DNA from 4 places in the Afipia sp. GW822-FHT04G07 genome. Region 3 is predicted to be linked to each of the others. Evidence: predicted binding sites of a transcription regulator. Region 3 holds the regulator's gene; each other region holds the start of a gene.

Region 1 (3,111 bases), 980 kb from region 3:
AACGCGAACTACATCGCCAAGCGGCTCGATCCGCATTTCCCGGTGCTATATCGCAACGCCAAGGGTCGCGTCGCCCATGAATGCATCGTCGATCCGCGCGGCCTCAAGGCGGGCTCCGGGGTGACCGTGGACGACATCGCCAAACGCCTGATCGACTACGGCTTCCACGCGCCGACCATGAGTTTCCCGGTGCCGGGCACGCTGATGATCGAGCCGACGGAATCCGAATCGAAGGCGGAACTGGATCGCTTCTGCGAGGCCATGATCGCGATCCGCCGCGAGATCGCCGACGTCGAATCCGGGCGCTTCACCATCGAGGCCTCGCCGCTGCGCCATGCGCCGCACACCGTGCACGACATCGCCGAGGATAGGTGGGAACGGCCCTACTCGCGCGCCGAGGGCTGCTTCCCGGCAGGGACGTCACGCACCGATAAATACTGGTGTCCTGTGGGGCGCGTCGACAACGTCCACGGCGACCGCAACCTGATCTGCTCGTGCCCGCCGGTGGCGGACTACGCACAGGCGGCGGAGTAGCCAGCCTAGCAACAAAGGGGATCGTCATCCTGAGGTGCCGGAGCGAAGCGACGGCCTCGAAGCATGACAAGAGTAGTCCGTACTCCATCGTCATCCTTCGAGGCTCGCCGCGTTGCGGCTCGCACACCTCAGGATGACGCTTCTTGATCGTATCTCACAAAACAAATCGGGCGCTGGGGATGTCGGCAACTCAACATCCACAACGCCCGTTTGCTTCCGAAGCGTGATCTGATCCGAAAGGATTCCCGTCTTTCGGGATCACGCCGTAACTCAAGCCTTAAACAACTCAAGTCTCAGAAAATCCAACCCGTCATTCCGGGATGCGCGTTCTTCACGCGCAGACCCGGAATGACGGGTGTCTCAATCATTCCTCCGGCTCTTCGCCGTCGGCGTCGCGCTCGGGCGAGCCTGCGAGGATCTGCTCCGCGATCAGCCCGGAGTTCTGGCGGATCAAGGCTTCGATCTTAGCCGTTATCTCCGGATTGGCCTTGAGGAAGGCCTTGGAATTCTCGCGGCCCTGACCGAGGCGCACGCTGTCATAGGAGAACCACGCGCCGGATTTCTCGACGATGCCGGCCTTGACGCCGAGATCGAGAATTTCACCCAGCTTCGAAACGCCCTCGCCATACATGATGTCGAACTCGACCTGCTTGAACGGCGGCGCCAACTTGTTCTTCACCACCTTGACGCGGGTCTGGTTGCCGACAACCTCGTCGCGCTCCTTGATCTGGCCGATGCGGCGGATGTCGAGGCGCACCGAGGCGTAGAACTTCAGCGCGTTGCCGCCCGTGGTGGTCTCGGGCGAACCGTACATCACGCCGATCTTCATGCGGATCTGGTTGATGAAGATGACCATGGTGTGGGATTTGTTGATCGAGGCGGTGAGCTTGCGCAACGCCTGACTCATCAGCCGCGCCTGCAGGCCGGGAAGGCTGTCGCCCATCTCGCCTTCGAGTTCGGCGCGCGGCACCAACGCCGCCACCGAGTCCACCACGAGCACGTCCACCGCGCCGGAGCGCACCAGCGTGTCGGCGATTTCCAGCGCCTGCTCGCCGTGGTCGGGCTGCGAAATCAGAAGTTCATCGACGTTGACGCCGAGCTTGCGGGCATAGACCGGATCGAGCGCATGTTCGGCATCGATGAAGGCGCAGATGCCGCCCTTCTTCTGGGCTTCGGCCACCGTATGCAGCGCCAGCGTGGTCTTGCCGGAGGATTCCGGGCCGTAAATCTCGACCACACGGCCCTTCGGCAGGCCGCCGACGCCGAGCGCGATATCCAGCCCGAGCGAGCCCGAGGAAACCGTCTCGATATCCATGGAGCGGTCGTTCTTGCCGAGCTTCATAACGGAGCCCTTGCCGAACTGGCGCTCGATCTGAGAGAGCGCGGCCGACAGGGCCTTGGTCTTGTCCATGGAAGATCCTTCGACGATACGCAGCGCGGCGGGGGCCATAGTGGTGCTCCTTATGTAAGGGATTCGCCAGCCGGACAAACGGCTTCCCAGGGACGGCGGACCGGAATCGGCTTGATCCGATGGAACCAATGTACCCCATTTGTTCTAAGTTCGCAATATGTTCTTTTCGAATTGGGGGATACTGGCCTGCTTTTGCCCCTGGTGGCTCAATTTGAATTGAGCAGCAGCCGAATTTGGAAAATGGACTCGATCTTTATCACGCCCAGGATTTAGAATTTTGCCCGTCTCTTTGGTGCGGTGACCGCAATGCCCATCAACCAGCGAATCTGTCCGAAGTGCGGAAAGCCCGTGAAATTGATGCTGCCACCGGGCGGCACAGGCCCGCGCACATATCAGTGCATCGACTGCGACCGGCCAGACCCAATCAAATCGCCTCAGGTGCAGAACCTTTTAAAGGCACTCCTGCCCGAGGAAAAAAAGCAGTAAGGCCGCCTCAGTTGGCGCGCCCCAACGTCGCTTACTTCGCGGTCGTCTTGGATTTCGGCGCCTTGGCCGCGGGCTCGCTGCGCACCGAGGCCCATGGGTCGGCATTCGGCTTGGCATCGGGGATCTTGGCGCGGGCGGCCCGGGCCGCGTCCTCATTGGCCTTGTTCCGCGCGATTTCGTCTTCCGACAGTTCCTTGGTTTCGTTCAGCCGGAAGCCGGGCGTCATGTTCTGTGCAAACGCCGAAACCGAGACCGGAATCGTCAACAATCCGACCGCCATCGCAACCCGAAACACGCGCATCGAAACTCTCCCCGGATAATCAAAGTCACTTTTTGAGGGTGTCATTCTGAATCGCCCGGCCCGCAAGCCGCCAGCCGCTCGAAGTCTACCCCACGCCGAAACGATGGCCAAGACGGGACCATGACCGGGCAATGCACCCAAAAACGGGCGCTGATGCGACTTCACGCCGGATTGAACGCTCTCGGGTGCGTCAATGTCCTGAATCAATTGTAAACGCGGCAGCCCCCAGCGACGGGCATCGATTTAGCGTCCGGCAACCGGCCACGCCCTAGTCTGCCGATATGAACCACAGGATGGCGGCCATGACGAACATGCCATTGGCGGAGCGACGGTCGAAAACACGCCGCCGTGTCTTCAAGGGCGGCGTCATCACCTTCAA
Region 2 (3,111 bases), 2.2 Mb from region 3:
TGTGGCCAACCTGAGGGCCCTTGGCCGTCAATTCGCAGCGCCGAGACATAGTGTAATCCTTTGGCGAAATCTTGTGTCGCCCCGGACCACCCGAAGGGGTCGCGTGGGGTTTTGGAACCGTCCATTTCAGGAACGCCGGACCTATAAGGGTCCAGCCGCCCAGCGTCAAGGTTGGGAGGCGATTTCGGCGGTTTATCCGGCCATCGCGGACGCCATCGGCCACCGGGCAGGAATGGCGATTTTCCCCGTCAAACCAGTGATTTCCTAACATATAATCGACGTAATCCCTGACCAGACAGGGTATCAGCGGGCCTTCGGCAATTCCTTTTGCGGCCTCTGCGCCGCACCGATGGTTCCGGCTGAAATTGCTTGCTTAGAGATATATTGGCCCAACAGGACTTTTGTCAGTGGATATGCCCTGGTTCCCAAGGTTCGCCCGGTCAGTCTCCTGGATAGCCCGGTCTGAACTTCTCCTGCTGGGCGCGCTGCTCGCTTGCGCCGGGTCGGCGATGCCGGCCGGGTCCGCCAGTGCCCAGGGCCGGCTGGATGCCAAGTACGAAGCCTCGCTTGCCGGACTGCCGATCGGCAAGGGTGCCTGGGTAGTGGATGTTTCCGAAGACCAGTATTCGGCAGCCGTCAGCGGAGCCACCACAGGGCTGATGAAGTCCATCGGCGGAGGCAACGGCACCGGTACGGCGCAAGGCCGCATCACCGCCGGCCAGTTCGCGCCGCTGAACTACATCTCGACGATCAATTACGGGAAGAAGGCCGAGATCATTCGCATCGCGCTCTCGGGCGGCAATGTGAAAGAGTCCGCCATCGAGCCGGAGCCGCCGGAAAATTCGGAACGAATTCCGCTGACCGACGCGCATCGCCGCAATGTCCTCGATCCGATGACGGGTTCGCTGCTGCGCGTAGCGGGAACGGGCGATCCGGTCAGTCCCGAGGCATGCCGCAACAAGACGATGTCGGTCTTCGACGGCAGGATGCGCTACGATCTGCGTCTCGACTACAAGCGCATGGAAACGGTCAAGGCCGAGAAGGGCTACCATGGCCCTGTGGTGGTCTGTGCGGTCTACTTCACGCCGATCGCGGGCTACGTTCCCGATCGCGCCTCGATCAAGTACGTCACCGCTCAGCGCGACATGGAGATATGGTTTGCGCCGATCGCCGGAACGCGCGTGCTCGTTCCTTACCGGATTGCGATTCCAACCCCGCTCGGCACCGGCATGATCGAAGCGACGGAGTTCATCTCGGTGCAGAAGACGGCCAAAACAAACTGAAGCCGGCTGGCGGCCTACGGCCATGCCCGGCGCAAGGATCCGGTGGCAAATCGCGCCCGTGACGAATCTTGTTTGTGAATCGGGTTGACTCTTCAGCCAATCCGATTCGACTCCGGTTTTAACGAATTCAGCTCATTTGCTGCTGGCGCGGAGTATCCTCAAACCTCATCTAGTATTGCTGGTCAGCAGATTGTGCGACATGTGGAGGTAATAAAGCCGAACACACCGCGAGTCAGCGATTCGGGCTTCTTTCGTTCCTTACTCGTTCCAAACCTTAAGTTGCGGCGTGAAAAACGTCGCATTGTGAGACACTTCCTTCAAACTGGCTGCGGCGTCCGCGTCGTGTGCGTCATGCGGACCTGTTGATTATGCCTCTGTCGTCTTCCGCTCCGCTGTTTCCGAATGATCGTGCTCCCGGCGCTGGCGTGACCGCAGTGCTGGGCCCGACCAACACCGGCAAGACCCACCTCGCGATCGAGCGGATGCTCGCCCACTCGTCGGGAATCATCGGTCTGCCGCTGCGCCTGCTGGCGCGCGAGGTCTACAACAAGATCGCCGCACGGGCAGGCGCCGACTCCGTCGCGCTGATTACCGGCGAAGAGAAGATCAAGCCGCCGAAGGCGCGGTACTGGGTCTCCACCGTCGAGGCGATGCCGCGCGATCTCGACGTGTCGTTTCTGGCGGTGGACGAAATCCAAATCGCGGCGGACCTCGAACGCGGTCACGTCTTCACCGACAAGATCCTGAACCGGCGCGGCCGTGATGAGACGCTGCTGCTGGGTGCTGCCACCATGCGCCCGATCATCGAGCGGCTGCTGCCCGGCGCCAATATCGTGACGCGGCCGAGGCTCTCGCATCTCGAATTTGTCGGCGACCGCAAGATCACACGGCAACCAAGGCGCACCGCGATCGTCGCGTTCTCTGCGGACGAGGTTTACGCCATCGCCGAACTGATCCGGCGTCAACACGGCGGCGCTGCCGTCGTTCTGGGATCGCTGTCGCCACGCACCCGCAACGCGCAGGTGGACATGTTCCAGTCCGGCGACGTCGATTATCTGGTTGCGACAGACGCCGTCGGCATGGGCCTCAATCTCGATGTCGATCATGTCGCTTTTGCTTCCGACCGCAAATACGACGGCTATCAGTTCCGCCGATTAACGCCCGCAGAGTTCGCGCAAATTGCGGGCCGCGCGGGCCGCGCCACCCGCGACGGCACTTTCGGGACCACGGGCCGATGCGCGCCGTTCGAGCCGGAACTGGTCAACGCGTTGCAGAACCATACCTTCGACAGCGTGAAGATGCTGCAATGGCGGAATACGCGGCTGGATTTCGCGTCGCTGGCCGCACTTCAGGTCTCGCTGGCGCTCACGCCCAACCATGAAGTCCTGACCCGCGCGCCGGTCGCCGAGGACATTCGCGTGCTCGATCATGCCGCGCGCGACGAAGACGTCCGTGACATGGCCAAGGGCGCGGCCGCCGTCGAGCGGCTCTGGGAAGCCTGCCAGATTCCCGATTATCGCAAGCTGTCTCCGGCAGCCCACGCCGAACTCGTCACCACGCTGTTCGGATTTCTGATGCGCAAGGGCCGGCTTCCGGACGACTGGTTCGCCGCCCAGATAGCGCAAACCGACCGGACCGATGGCGATATCGACACATTATCGGCCCGGATCGCCCAGATTCGGACCTGGACGTTTGCGGCAAATCGCCCCGATTGGCTGGCGGATCCCGAGCACTGGCAGGGAATTGCCCGTGCGGTGGAGGATAAATTGTCGGATGCGCTCCATGAAAGGCTAACTGAGCGTTTCGTTGACCGCCGGACCAGTGTATT
Region 3 (3,111 bases):
CGCCGGTGAACGACGCCATGTTTATCTCCGGGCTTGGCCATGTGCTGTCGATCTCCGGCTATCACATGGCGGTGGTGGCGGGCGTCGTGTTCTTCGCGGTGCGTGCGCTGCTCGCGCTGTTTCCCGGATTAACGGTGACGTTCCCGATCAAGAAATGGTCGGCGGCGGCGGCCTTCGTCGCGGCGTTGTTCTATCTGCTGTTGTCGGGCGCGGAGGTTGCGACGCAACGATCGTTCTTCATGACGGCGGTGGTGCTGATCGCGGTGATGGTGGACCGCCGCGCCATCACGTTCCGCACGCTTGCGGTGGCGGCGATGATCGTGCTGCTGATCGCACCGGAGGCGCTGGTGCATCCGAGTTTCCAGATGTCGTTCGCGGCGACGCTCGGACTCGTGGCGCTGGTCCAACTCGGGATGCCGAACCTGTTCGCGTCGCCGGACAATACGCAGGTGGCGCGCGCCGCGTTGTGGGGCGGCCGCGAGATCACGATGCTGGCGCTGGCGTCGCTGGTCGCGGGATTTGCGACGATGCCTTACGCGGCATTTCACTTTCATCGCGTGACGCCCTACGGGGTGCTGGCCAATCTCGCGGCGATGCCGGTTGTCTCGGTGCTGGTGATGCCGGCCGGATTGTTGGGGCTGCTCGCCATGCCGTTCGGCTTCGACGGCGTGTTCTGGCGGCTGATGGATGTCGGCATCGGCTGGATGATGGCGGTGGCGCAATGGGTCGCGGCATTGCCGGGCGCCATCGGGCGGCTTGCGGCGTTCGGGACCGGGCCATTGGCGGTAATGAGCGCGGGCATCATCGTGCTCGGTCTGTTGCGGACGCCGCTGCGCTGGGTAGGAGCGGGGCTGATCGTGCTCGCAACGGCGTGGGCGCTGACAACACCGCAGCCGGATATTCTCGTGGCTGGCGATGGGCACACCGTCGGGGTACGCGGCAAGGATGGCAGGCTGCGCCTGATGCGCACCGGCAAGGATGCTTTCCTGTCGCGCGAATGGCTCGCCGCCGATGCCGATACCCGCACGGCGGCCGATCCGTCGCTGGTAGATGGTGTGTCCTGCGACAATGCGGGATGCGTGGTGCAGGCGGAAGGCGGCGCCACCGTCGCTCTCACGCTGAAACCTGGAGCTTTCGCGGACGACTGTGCGCGCGCCGCCGTGATCGTGACGTTGCGGCAACCACCGGCCGGTTGCGCGGCCACGGTGCTGGATCAGGACACGCTGCGCAGGCGCGGGACGCTCGCCTTGCGCAAGACCGCCGAAGGCTATGCCGTCACAGCCATCAGGCCGCGCGGCGTCGATCGCCCTTGGTCTGCGGCAGTTGCGGAGGATGAGCCACAGGCTCCAGCGTCTCGGCCGAATGTCCCGGCGCGCTCCGTCGATGCGACGCCCGCCGAAAGCGACCTCCAGCCGGACGATTAATTCTCGAGGCTCAATACTTCCGGAGCAGACCGATCAGCTTGCCCTGAATGCGCACGCGGTTGGGCGGCAGGATCCGGACTTCATAGGCCGAGTTGGCAGGCTCAAGCGCAATGGATGCGCCGCGTCGCCGGAAACGCTTCAGTGTGGCTTCTTCCTCGTCGATCAGCGCGACCACGATGTCGCCAGTGTCGGCGCTGTCGTTGCGCTGGATCAGCACGGTGTCGCCGTCGAGAATACCGGCTTCCATCATGGAATCGCCGCGCACTTCGAGGGCGTAGTGTTCGCCCGACCCGAGCATGTCGGGCGGCAGGCTGATGGTGTGGCTGCGGGTCTGGAGCGCCTCGATGGGCGTACCGGCCGCGATCCGTCCCATGACCGGCACGGAAACCGGGAAGTTCGTATCGTCCTCGTGGCCGGCGGAGCCGCTGCTGCGGACCTTGCCGAGGTTGCCCTCGATGACACTGGGGGTGAAGCCGCGACGGCCGTTGCCGCCGGCACCCGAATTCCCAAGCTCCGGCAGTTTGATGACTTCAATCGCGCGGGCACGGTTGGCGAGCCTGCGGATGAAGCCGCGTTCCTCAAGAGCCGTGATCAGCCGGTGGATGCCGGACTTGGAGCGCAAGTCCAGCGCGTCCTTCATTTCGTCGAACGAGGGCGGAACACCAGCTTCCTTCAGCCGCTCGTTGATAAAGCGCAGAAGCTCGTATTGTTTGCGTGTCAGCATCTATCTGGTCCCCGATCGCCTTTGCTCCGATGCCGCGCCTCTCTGGATACGGGCCGTTGGACGGCCAATCAGGAGTTGCGAGTCACTCGAAACAAATCATGAACGAACACTATCTGTTCCATATGTGTTCCGCAACCCCTTAATTTCACGTCAACGACGGGGAGCTTTAGTTGGGAAGCCGGAGGATCGTGCAGGGCGAGCCGGCAGGGGCCGCTGGTGCGAAGGGTGGGCGGACGATGAGCGCATCCGCCGCCGCCAGATTGCCCACCAGAGAACTGTCCTGAGGGCCTACCGAGGTTGCGACGGGCACGCCGTCGCCGCCGGTTGTAACCCTTGCCCGCAGATGATCCTGCCGCTTGTCGTTGGCTGGCAGCTCGCGCCCCAGCACGGCCCGCTCCAGGACATGATCGACCTGGGTTCGTCCCGACAGCGCGCGGATGAGCGGCACCAGAAACAGGAAGGCGCAGACATAGGATGACACCGGGTTGCCGGGCAGGCCGAGCACGCGCATCGGCCCGAGGCGTCCGTGCATCATCGGCTTTCCGGGCCGCAGCGCGATTTTCCAGAAAGCCATGTCGACGCCTTCGGCTTTCAGCGCAGTCTGAACGAGATCATGGTCGCCGACGGAAGCGCCGCCGGTGGTCACAAGAACATCGACGCCGAGATCGCGCGCACGCCGGATGGCGTCGGTTGTCGACTCGAGTGTATCGCGCGCGATGCCGAGATCGATGGGGTCCGCGCCTTCGTTGCGCGCGAGCGCGATCAGCGCGAACACGTTGCTGTGGACGATCTGGCCCGGCGCGGGCTTTGTGCCCGGCACGACCAGTTCATCCCCGGTCGCGAGGATCGCGACTCTTGGGCGACGATGCACCGGCAGTTGCGGATGATTCATGCTCGCGGCCAGCGCAAGCGCACGATCGGTCAGGAGCGATCCTCGCCGCAGCCCTGTTTCGCCTTCGCGGA
Region 4 (3,111 bases), 3.1 Mb from region 3:
ACCGTGCAGGTGATGCCCGCGCAGGCCGCCGCGGCGCCCGCAGCGCCTCCGTCGGCGACGCCGTTCCGCCCCGCGCCCGCCGCAGGCGACGCCGGTGCAAGCCCCGCCGCGGACGACGACGAGGACGACGAGTTCGAGAACCAGATGTCGCTCGCGGCCATCGAGGCCGAGCTGAAGCCGAAGGTCGTCGAGACCTTCGACAAGATCGCAAGCGAGTACAAGAAGCTGCGCCGTCTTCAGGAGCAGGACATCCAGAACCAGCTTCAGAACGAAACGCTCTCGCCCGCGCAGGAGCGCAAGTACAAGAAGCTGAAGGACGAAATCGTCGTCGAGGTGAAGTCGCTGCGGCTCAACCAGGCGCGTATCGATTCGCTGGTCGAGCAGTTGTACGACATCAACAAGAAGCTGGTGTCGTTTGAGGGCCGTCTCTTCCGTCTGGGTGACAGCCACGGCGTGGGCCGCGACGACTTCCTGAAAAATTATGTCGGCTCGGAGCTTGATCCGCGCTGGCTCAACCGCGTCTCGAAACTGGCCGCCAAGGGCTGGAAGAATTTCGTCGCGGTGGAGAAGGATCGCATCAAGGAACTGCGTCACGAGATCCAGCAGCTGGCCGGATTGACCGGGCTCGAGATCGGCGAATTCCGCAAGATCGTGCACGGCGTGCAGAAGGGCGAGCGCGAAGCGCGTCAGGCCAAGAAGGAAATGGTCGAGGCGAACCTCCGTCTCGTGATTTCCATCGCCAAGAAATATACCAACCGCGGCTTGCAGTTCCTCGATCTCATTCAGGAAGGCAACATCGGCCTCATGAAGGCGGTCGACAAGTTCGAATACCGCCGCGGCTACAAGTTCTCGACCTATGCGACGTGGTGGATTCGTCAGGCCATCACGCGCTCGATCGCCGATCAGGCGCGAACCATCCGTATTCCGGTGCACATGATCGAGACGATCAACAAGATCGTGCGCACCTCGCGTCAGATGCTGAACGAAATCGGCCGCGAGCCGACCCCGGAAGAACTGGCCGAGAAGCTCGGCATGCCGCTGGAGAAGGTGCGCAAGGTTCTCAAGATCGCCAAGGAGCCGCTCTCGCTCGAAACCCCGGTGGGCGACGAGGAGGATTCGCATCTCGGCGATTTCATCGAGGACAAGAACGCGATCCTGCCGATCGATGCGGCGATCCAGAGCAACCTGCGCGAGACCACGACCCGCGTGCTGGCGTCGCTGACGCCGCGCGAGGAGCGCGTGCTGCGCATGCGCTTCGGCATCGGCATGAACACCGACCACACGCTGGAAGAAGTCGGCCAGCAGTTCTCGGTGACCCGCGAACGCATCCGTCAGATCGAGGCGAAGGCGCTGCGCAAGCTGAAGCATCCGTCGAGGTCAAGGAAGTTGCGGAGTTTCTTGGATAACTGAGTGCGTCATCCTGAGGTGCGAGGGCGAAGCCCGAGCCTCGAAGGATGACCAGCAACTCTCGCGATGTCGTCCCCGCGGAAGCGGGGACCCAGAAACAAAACGGCGGGCCGAAAGGTCCGCCGTTTTTGTATGCAGAGAGTTGCGCATCAATAATGTTCATGATATGTTCCTATTAGGAATATTGTCTATGGTGTTGTTATGCTCCTGCACGAATCCATCATCAGAAAGTGGGGCAATGGCGCAGGTCAAATTTTTCGACGAGCGATCCGACCAATCTGAAGTGAAGGCTCGCATCGTACAAAAGTATTTTTACGTCTGGGCGAAAGTAATTATTCCGACCGCTAAACAACGAGAAAAGAAGGTTGCATATATCGATTTGTACGCCGGGCCGGGGCGTTACAAAGATGGTGCAGCTTCAACGCCTCTTATGATCCTAGAGCGTGCGATTGAAGATCCTGATCTAAAGCAAATGCTTGTTACCTTTTTCAATGACGCTAACAAAGACCATACAAATGCTTTGCAGACGGAGATTGAAAAACTCGAAGGGATCGAAACGCTCGCCTTCAAGCCGCATATTTCGTGCGGCGAAGTAGACAAGGATGCAGAAAGCTATTTCAACGAGACGCGTCTTATTCCGTCGTTCTCTTTTGTTGACCCGTTCGGCTACAAGGGTCTCTCTCTAAAGATTGTAAACGGCTTTATCAAAGATTGGGGATGCGATTGCGTCTTCTTTTTTAACTACAACAGGATCAATGCCGGCATTTCAAATCCGGCGGTGAAATCGCACATGGATGCACTTTTCGGCGAGGCTGTCGCCGAAAAGCTCCGAACGATACTTCCGGACATGAGCCCCGAGAAACGGGAGGAAGTGATATTGGAGGAGTTGGCGCAGGCCATTAAAGCGATGGGCGGAAAATATGTCCTTCCATTTCGCTTTAAAAACGCGAAGGGGACACGCACCTCTCACAGCTTAATTTTCGTATCGAAACACTTTAAGGGATACGAAATTATGAAGGACATCATGGCAAAGGAAAGCTCTGTGGCGGATCAGGGGGTTCCTTCATTCACTTACTCACCCGCAGATGCATCAACACCGCTTCTCTTTTCCTTGGCTAGGCCATTTGATGGACTGAAAGATGAGCTTCCAAAAATCTTTGCGGGTGAAACGCTATCAATGAAAGGAATTTACGAACAACACAGCGTCGATACGCCGTTCATCAAGAAGAATTATAAAGACGCGCTTCTCGCTCTAGAAGTTGAAGGCAGAATAAAGGCTAACCCCGATAAGCGAAAAAAAGATACCTTTGCCGACCATGTCATGGTCACGTTTCCATAGGGAAGAATAGATGGCCACAAACTCATCAATTGAGTGGACTGAAGCAACTTGGAACCCCGTTGGTGGATGCACAATCATCTCGCCCGGATGCACCAATTGTTATGCCATGCGCTTAGCAAGCCGCTTAGAGAGAATGGGCCAAACAAAATACGCTGGTACGACAAGGATTAGTGGCGGCCGAGCCAAATGGAACGGCAAGATTGTCCTCGATAGAAAGGCGCTGGAATTACCGCGGACTTGGAGAAAAGGAAAAGTCATTTTCGTGAATTCAATGTCAGACCTTTTTCACGAGGATGTTCCTTTTGATTTTATTCGTGACGTTTTTAACACGATGGTCTCCACGCCACAGCACACTTATCAGGTGC

Evidence for each region. The regulator LexA, encoded in region 3, represses DNA repair genes until DNA is damaged. The targets are predictions, from matches to a motif close to TGTTCNNNNTGTGTTCNG.
Region 1: the regulator LexA is predicted to act here: its motif matches at 2,093-2,110, upstream of recA (recombinase RecA).
Region 2: the regulator LexA is predicted to act here: its motif matches at 1,536-1,553, upstream of AC1RKJ_RS11785 (helicase-related protein).
Region 4: the regulator LexA is predicted to act here: its motif matches at 1,564-1,581, upstream of AC1RKJ_RS16425 (three-Cys-motif partner protein TcmP).

What each region holds. Positions count from the first base shown of each region.
Region 1 is NZ_JBXAMP010000001.1:1,195,527-1,198,637, forward strand. It holds gene gcvP (aminomethyl-transferring glycine dehydrogenase) at 1-534, shown strand, start outside; gene recA (recombinase RecA) at 899-1,984, opposite strand; gene AC1RKJ_RS06010 (hypothetical protein) at 2,463-2,732, opposite strand; gene AC1RKJ_RS06015 (PilZ domain-containing protein) at 3,035-3,111, shown strand, end outside.
Region 2 is NZ_JBXAMP010000001.1:2,407,306-2,410,416, reverse strand. It holds gene rpmB (50S ribosomal protein L28) at 1-49, opposite strand, end outside; gene AC1RKJ_RS11790 (DUF3108 domain-containing protein) at 414-1,283, shown strand; gene AC1RKJ_RS11785 (helicase-related protein) at 1,652-3,111, shown strand, end outside.
Region 3 is NZ_JBXAMP010000001.1:215,103-218,213, forward strand. It holds gene AC1RKJ_RS01040 (ComEC/Rec2 family competence protein) at 1-1,424, shown strand, start outside; gene lexA (transcriptional repressor LexA) at 1,435-2,148, opposite strand; gene AC1RKJ_RS01050 (molybdopterin molybdotransferase MoeA) at 2,315-3,111, opposite strand, start outside.
Region 4 is NZ_JBXAMP010000001.1:3,349,606-3,352,716, forward strand. It holds gene rpoD (RNA polymerase sigma factor RpoD) at 1-1,410, shown strand, start outside; gene AC1RKJ_RS16425 (three-Cys-motif partner protein TcmP) at 1,646-2,746, shown strand; gene AC1RKJ_RS16430 (DUF5131 family protein) at 2,757-3,111, shown strand, end outside.